DNA from 3 places in the Selenomonas sp. oral taxon 138 str. F0429 genome. Region 1 is predicted to be linked to each of the others. Evidence: riboswitches for the same ligand, from Rfam matches in the RefSeq annotation. Region 1 holds a riboswitch; each other region holds the start of a gene.
The links. A riboswitch is a leader RNA that binds a small molecule or an ion and turns the genes downstream of it on or off. The one in region 1 is predicted to bind molybdenum cofactor.

Region 2: another riboswitch for molybdenum cofactor. It lies ahead of HMPREF9163_RS12280 (TonB-dependent receptor); the one in region 1 lies ahead of HMPREF9163_RS05290 (hydrogenase small subunit).
Region 3: another riboswitch for molybdenum cofactor. It lies ahead of HMPREF9163_RS06165 (iron ABC transporter permease); the one in region 1 lies ahead of HMPREF9163_RS05290 (hydrogenase small subunit).

The regions. Positions count from the first base shown of each region.
Region 1 is NZ_KB290939.1:44,901-47,102, forward strand. Features, by position in the region: gene HMPREF9163_RS05290 (hydrogenase small subunit) at 1-864, opposite strand, end outside; molybdenum cofactor riboswitch at 1,122-1,290, opposite strand; gene HMPREF9163_RS05295 (hypothetical protein) at 1,549-2,202, opposite strand, start outside.
Region 2 is NZ_KB290929.1:26,338-28,539, forward strand. Features, by position in the region: gene tgt (tRNA guanosine(34) transglycosylase Tgt) at 1-934, opposite strand, end outside; molybdenum cofactor riboswitch at 1,098-1,249, shown strand; gene HMPREF9163_RS12280 (TonB-dependent receptor) at 1,338-2,138, shown strand; gene HMPREF9163_RS12285 (TonB-dependent receptor) at 2,152-2,202, shown strand, end outside.
Region 3 is NZ_KB290939.1:235,889-238,090, forward strand. Features, by position in the region: gene HMPREF9163_RS06160 (transmembrane domain-containing protein) at 1-602, opposite strand, end outside; molybdenum cofactor riboswitch at 757-915, shown strand; gene HMPREF9163_RS06165 (iron ABC transporter permease) at 1,006-2,010, shown strand; gene HMPREF9163_RS06170 (ABC transporter ATP-binding protein) at 2,010-2,202, shown strand, end outside.

The DNA.
Region 1 (2,202 bases):
GATTGGATAGGACATCCCCTGATACCAGCGCAGATTGCCGCAGGAGTTGTAGGTCTCAGGGCCTCTGCACCCGAGATGATAGAGGCACCAGCCCGCCTTTGCACCCGCATCGTCGAAGCGGTCGGCAAACATGCCAGCATCGAAGAAGGGACGGCGATAGCAGGTATCGTGGATGCGGTTGCCGTAAAACTGGCGCGGACGCCCCTCCGCGTCAAGCGGGGGCAGCGTGCCGAAGAGCGCGACGTGCATGACGACGCCCGTCATGACCTCGGCGATCGGCGGACAGCCGGGCACGGCAATATACGGCTTCGCGCCGATGAAGGCACGGATGCCCTTGGACTCCGTCGGATTCGGCGCCGCCGCCTGAATGCCGCCCGCCGTCGCGCACGTGCCGTAGGCGATGACCGCCTTTGCGCCCGCCGCGACACGCTTCAGCGTCTCCTCGAAGGGATGCCCGCCCGACATGCAGGTGTAGGCATGATCGCCCGTTGCGACCGCGCCCTCGACCGCGAGGATGTACTCGCCGTAGTACTTTTTCATCGTCGCCTCGAGATGCTCCTCGAACGGCTCGCCGCAGCCCGCACTGAGGACGTGCGTGTACTCGAGCGCGATGCTGTTCAGGACGAGATCGGATGCGAGCGGCGCACCCGAGCGGATGAAGGACTCATCGCAGCCCGTGCACTCGTGCCCGTGAATCCAGATCACGACCGGCAGCGGCTTCGTCTCTGCCGCCTCGACGACCTTCGTCATCATGTCCGTGCTGAGTCCCATCAGCGAGGTGAGCGTCACGCAGCCCTTCAAGAAGCTGCGCCGACTCATGCCCTTCGCGAGATAGGACTCCCACAAGCTCTCCCTCTTACTCACATGAATCCTCCTAACAAATACACAGGCGTCCTTTTGGGCGCTTTATTAAGAACCAATACTAATCATAGAAAATATTTATTATTATACATCCTGAAGGGCGAAAAAGAAACACTGTTTTCGCTATTCTAGGAACTAATTTTATGTTCGATTTCTGTACCTAAAAAGGCTGCCCCCCGCACCAAAGGTACGACGAACAGCCTTCAAAATTCGATGGGTAGGAACGCACGCCGAAAAAACAGTGTACAACGCTCTGTAATGAGGCAATTCTGTCGCTTCCTTTTCAAGGGGAGGCGCGAGCCTCCAAGGGGAAGGCCCGCGCATTTCTGCGTGAACCCTGTGCGCGTTCGCATAGACTGCTCAGCGCAGGCGCAATATCATAGGCTCTGCTCAGCCCTTAGATATTTTTGCTCGGAAACGTGGAGGGATGCGACGCCCTCCCGCATATTTAATTGCAGGTTAATTCTAACAGGAATCGCCTGCACTGTCAATATGCGACATAAGAAAGCACTGATACATTCAGCACCGCCATTTTGGCACATCCTTTTCGCCCTGCCTGTGTCAACAAATCCTCCACATAGCCCCCGCTATGCGTCCGGTTTGTTTCCTTGGCAGGACAAAAATTCTGCACCAATCTGACGGACTTCATTGTATCAGCGCTTCCTTTATTCTCACAATGCCTTGGATTTATTTCTTGTATTTCAGCTTCTTCGCCGCCTTCTTTACGGCATCGCGCTCCTTCTCCGCCATGGTGTTCGGGCGGATCTCGGCAGCATGACCGTCGCGATCGCCGTCCGTGATGACCGTGTTTTCGCCGTCATAGGCGATGATCTCATAGGTGCGGATTGTGTTCTTTTTGAGATCCAGCACGCGGCGCTGCAGTGTATACGCCAGCTTGTCATATTCCGCATCGTGCATTGCTTCAACGAACTGTGCCCGTCCGAGGTCATTGTAGAGGATGAGCTGCCAGTAGGAGATCGTGCCGTCCGTGTTCTTCGCCATCATCGAGCGGTCGAAGAACCAGCCACGCCGCTCATCCCCCTCGATGAAGCCCCAGTCGCCGCCCGCAAGGCTGACGGGCATGATTGCAGTGAGGTCACCGTAGGCAGCGGCATCATAGGCGGAGGAGCGTCCCTCATCCGTACCGTAGCCGTACCCAATCGCCTCCTGCGGGGCTTCGTCCTTAGCCTTTTCGGCGGACGCGTCCTTTGCGGTCGTCTCGCCGTCATAGGGCATGGGGATGATCTTGCCGTTCTCATCGCGCTCGTCGAGAGATTCATCGCCGAGATCGTCCATCTCCTCATCGAGGGCAGACTCCCCCTTTTTGGGCGCTTTTGCCGT
Region 2 (2,202 bases), on a different contig from region 1:
GGCAGGCATAGCAGCCGCATCCCTCCTCAAGCACCGTATGGTCGTGCGTATGCACGGCGTTCTTCATCACGAGCCGCCCCGTCCACGTCATCGCCATACCGTTGCGCGCCACACGGGTCGGGAAAACGCAGTCGAACATATCGATTCCATGCCGTACGCCCGTGAGAAGATAGTCCGGCGTGCCGACACCCATGAGGTAGCGCGGCTTGTGCTCCGGCAGGAGCTCCACCGTGTAGGAGAGGATCTCCTCCATCAGCTCGTGCGGCTCGCCGACACTCAGACCTCCGATGGCATAGCCCGGCAGTTCAAGTGCCGTTACCTCAGCGGCGTGCCACGCACGCAAGTCGCGGTACATACCGCCCTGCACAATGCCAAAAAGCCCCTGTCCCTCTGCATCCGCCATTGCGTCACGGCAGCGCACGAGCCACCGCTGCGTGCGCTCCGTCGATGCCTTTGCATAGGTGTGGTCGGCAGGATACGGGATACACTCGTCGAACGCCATGACAATATCCGAGCCGAGTGCTTTCTGCACCTCCATCGATACCTCGGGCGACAGAAACTTCTTCGAGCCGTCGATGTGCGAGCGAAATGTCGCGCCCTCCTCCGTGATCTTGCGGAGATCGCCAAGGCTGAACACCTGAAAGCCGCCGCTGTCCGTGAGGATTGCACCGTCCCAGTGCATGAACCGATGCAGCCCGCCCGCCTCGCGCACGAGCTCCATGCCGGGGCGGAGAAAAAGATGATAGGTGTTGCTGAGGATGATGCCCGCACCAAGCTCACGCAGTTCGTCAGGCGATACGCCCTTGACCGTCGCCTGCGTGCCCACGGGCATGAAGATGGGCGTCGGAAAGCTCCCGTGCGGCGTGTGAATCACGCCCGCACGTGCGCCCGTCGTCTCGTCTTTGCGAATCAGCTCATATGTTATCGCTGCCACTCATGCCCTCCCATCTCAAAACACCCTGTATCATAACACAAAAGCGAGAGATTTTCAAAACACAAATCCATGGGAATCGCTGATAAGATGAAGTTCATTGATTTCAATCGAAAATAAGGATTGACAGTATTACATACAATTTGATAGAATTAATCCGCAATTAAATAAATTTGTTTTCCGAGCAAAAATATCTAAGGGCAGTTTGCCTATGATATTTCGCCTGAGCAAGCGTTCTTTTGAACACTTCTGCTCACAGGGTTGTCAAAGAAATGCGACAGCCTTCCCGTATCGAAAAGGAAAACGACAGGAACGGACTGCTTCTTTGTCATGCAGGGACTGTTTGTCGTGCGCTTCGTACGGGAAACAGTCTATTTTTGTGTGATGAAGAAAAGGAGAGGTATTCATGAAGCGAACACGGAAGTACCAAACCGCCCTCGTGGCAGCCGTCATGGCAGGATTTGCATTTCTGCCGCAGGCATACGCCGCCGACACGGAATATGAGACTGACACGGTCAAAGTCGAGGCAGAGGGCGTTGACAAGTACCTTGTGACAACGAACACGATCACGGAGCAGGAGATCAAGGAGCGCGGCTATCGCGACCTTGCCGACATCCTCTCGCAGATCCCGGGGCTTTATATGGCGCCTGCCGACAAGAACAGCAAGATGGTGCGCATCCGTGGCGCGGAGGTCGGGCAGACGAAAGTCTATATTGACGGCATCCCTGCGTTTCCTCTCAACGGTATTGCTACGAATGCAGCGGCTGATCTTTCGACGATTCCGGCAGACAGCATTGCAAAGGTCGAGATCATCAAGGGACCGGGACCCGTACAGTATGGCACAGACTACAAGGGCGGCGTCATCCTCATAACAACGAAGGACGGTAAGGGTGCAGGGAAATTCCATCTGAGTATCGCCGGTGGCTCCCATCATACCTATGATACACGCATCGGATATAGCGGCAGCGACAAGAATATCAGCTATGCACTGAATGCATCAAAGCGTCATACGGGCGGCTATCTGCCGAATGCGGAAAACGACAAGCTGTACTTTGACGGTAAGATTAAGTTCAAAACGAGTGACAAGTCCTCTCTCATATTGAGCGGATATTACTCCGATATGGACAAGCGAGATCTCCAACGGTATCGATCCACAAACGGGAAAAACACTGACTGCAGATATCAACTGGTCAATCAATGTCGATGATCTTTCAGATGCTATGCAGAAGTCATATAGAAAGAAGAACAAAACGAACAACTGGCATTACAAG
Region 3 (2,202 bases), 190 kb from region 1:
GCCGTCTTGTTCCAGAGACGGAACGCGACCTCGATCTTCGACGACTCGCCCGTGACGAGGGTCTTGCCGAGGTTCCATGTGAGCTGCTTGCCATCGTTCTCCGAGCGGTCAGCGTTCGAGCTCGTGGGCGCGACGGGCAGGTTCATCTGATAGGTGAACGTGATGTTGCTTGCAAATGCACCCGCGCCGCCGCCGTTCTGGCTGCCCTCAAAGAGCAGGTCGAAGTTGTAGTCCGTGTAGAACAGGCTCTTGTTCGCGGTGATGCCTGTGTTCTTGCCCTCGTTCGCCTTGAAGAAGTCATTTTCCGAGAGCTTGTCGATCGTGGCGTAGTGCTCCGTAATCTCGTAGCCCGACATGTTCTCCTTCGTCACGGGGGTGACCTGCGCGTCAGGATTCTTCGCTGTCGTCGCCGCCTTGCTCTGCTCGACAATTTCGGCGAGCATGGGCACGCTGACGAGTGTCGTCTTGAGGTCAGCGCTGCCGTCCTCGTTGATGACGACGTTCACATCGCCGCTGAAACAGCCGCTCGTGAGTGCGAGTACGCCGAACATCGTTGCCGCGAGGACGGTGCGCATCGAGCGTGTGCATCGTGTCAGAAACATAAGATACCTCCTATAAATTCAAATGATACCGATTCCATTATATTTTACATGAGCACGCCGGCTTTTGCAAGACGGACGATTGGCAGGGGCAATGTCGTGATTTTTTTCATTGTATTATTTTGTGTCTCATGCTATACTCATAAAAAATATATATTATTTTTATGTTTTTCGAGCTGCCGTACCTGTGGCATATGCTATGGTGCGTCAGCCTGACTGCGGCTCTGGGATTGCGGTCACGGGGGAAGGTATGGAAACGTCCTTCCCTGCCCGCAGACATTTGTCTGCATTGCAAAGGAAAACCGGCAGGGGGACTGCGCTCTTTTTGTGCGCTGTAATTGCTCGCTGGATTTTTCCGGCGGGCATTTTTTGTTGGGAAATTCTGGATTTGCGGGAAAGGCGTTTTATGGGGCAGTATGCACGTATGATGACGGCGGGAAGTATACTTGCCGTGCTGTTTTTCATTCTCTCACTTTCGGTCGGGCGGTTCTATGTCCCGTTCGATCAGGTGGCAGCGATTCTTGCATCGAAGTTTATTGAAATCCCTGTCACATGGGATGCGTCGATGTATAACGTCGTCATGGTGATCCGTCTGCCGCGCGTGCTCGGGGACATTCTCGTCGGCGTTGCGCTCGCGGTGTCGGGTGCGGCGTATCAGGGAGTCTTCCGCAACGATCTCGTCTCGCCGGATCTGCTCGGTGTCTCGCAGGGCGCGAGCGTGGGCGCGTGCCTTGGGATTCTCGCGCATCTGACGCTCGGCGGCACGGCGGTCGCGGCATTCCTCGGCGGCATCGCGGCGGTGACGATGACACTCATGCTGCCGAAGCTCGTGCAGAGCCGCTCGCGCATCGTGCTCGTCCTCTGTGGCATCATTGTGTCGGGCTTTATGGCGGCGGTGATCGGTCTGCTGAAGTACCTCGCCGACCCCGATACGGAGCTGGCGGATATTGTCTACTGGCAGCTCGGCAGCCTTGCAAAGGTGTCGTGGGACAATCTGCTCTACGTCACGCCGATCATCGTCTTCACGCTCGCGGGGCTGCTTGCGATGCGCTGGCGTATGAATGTGCTTTCGCTCTCGGATCAGGAGGCGGCGAGCCTCGGCGTGAATGTGCAGCGCGAGCGTCTTGCCGTGATTGCACTCGCGACCCTGCTGACAGCATCGGCGGTGTGCCTGAGCGGAACGATTGGCTGGATCGGTCTCATCCTGCCGCATCTGGCGCGAATGCTGGTCGGCGGCAATCACGCACATCTCCTGCCCGCAACGGCGGTACTCGCCGCGTCCTTCCTGATGCTCGCCGATCTCCTCGCACGCACGCTGACCTCGGCAGAGGTGCCGCTCGGGATTCTCTGCGGTTTTGTCGGCACACCGTTCTTTGCGTGGATTCTCTATCGCCAGCGGAGGTATTTCTGATGGAGCGCGCAATGCTTTGGCTCGACGACGGTTCGTTTCGCTACCGTGCGGACGCGCCGTACATCTTCGAGCATATCTCGTTTTCGATCAAGGGCGGTGAGGTGCTCGCGCTCCTCGGGCGCAACGGTGTCGGCAAGTCAACGCTCCTCGCGTGCCTGATGGGATTTCAGGAGCTGACGCAGGGACGCATCT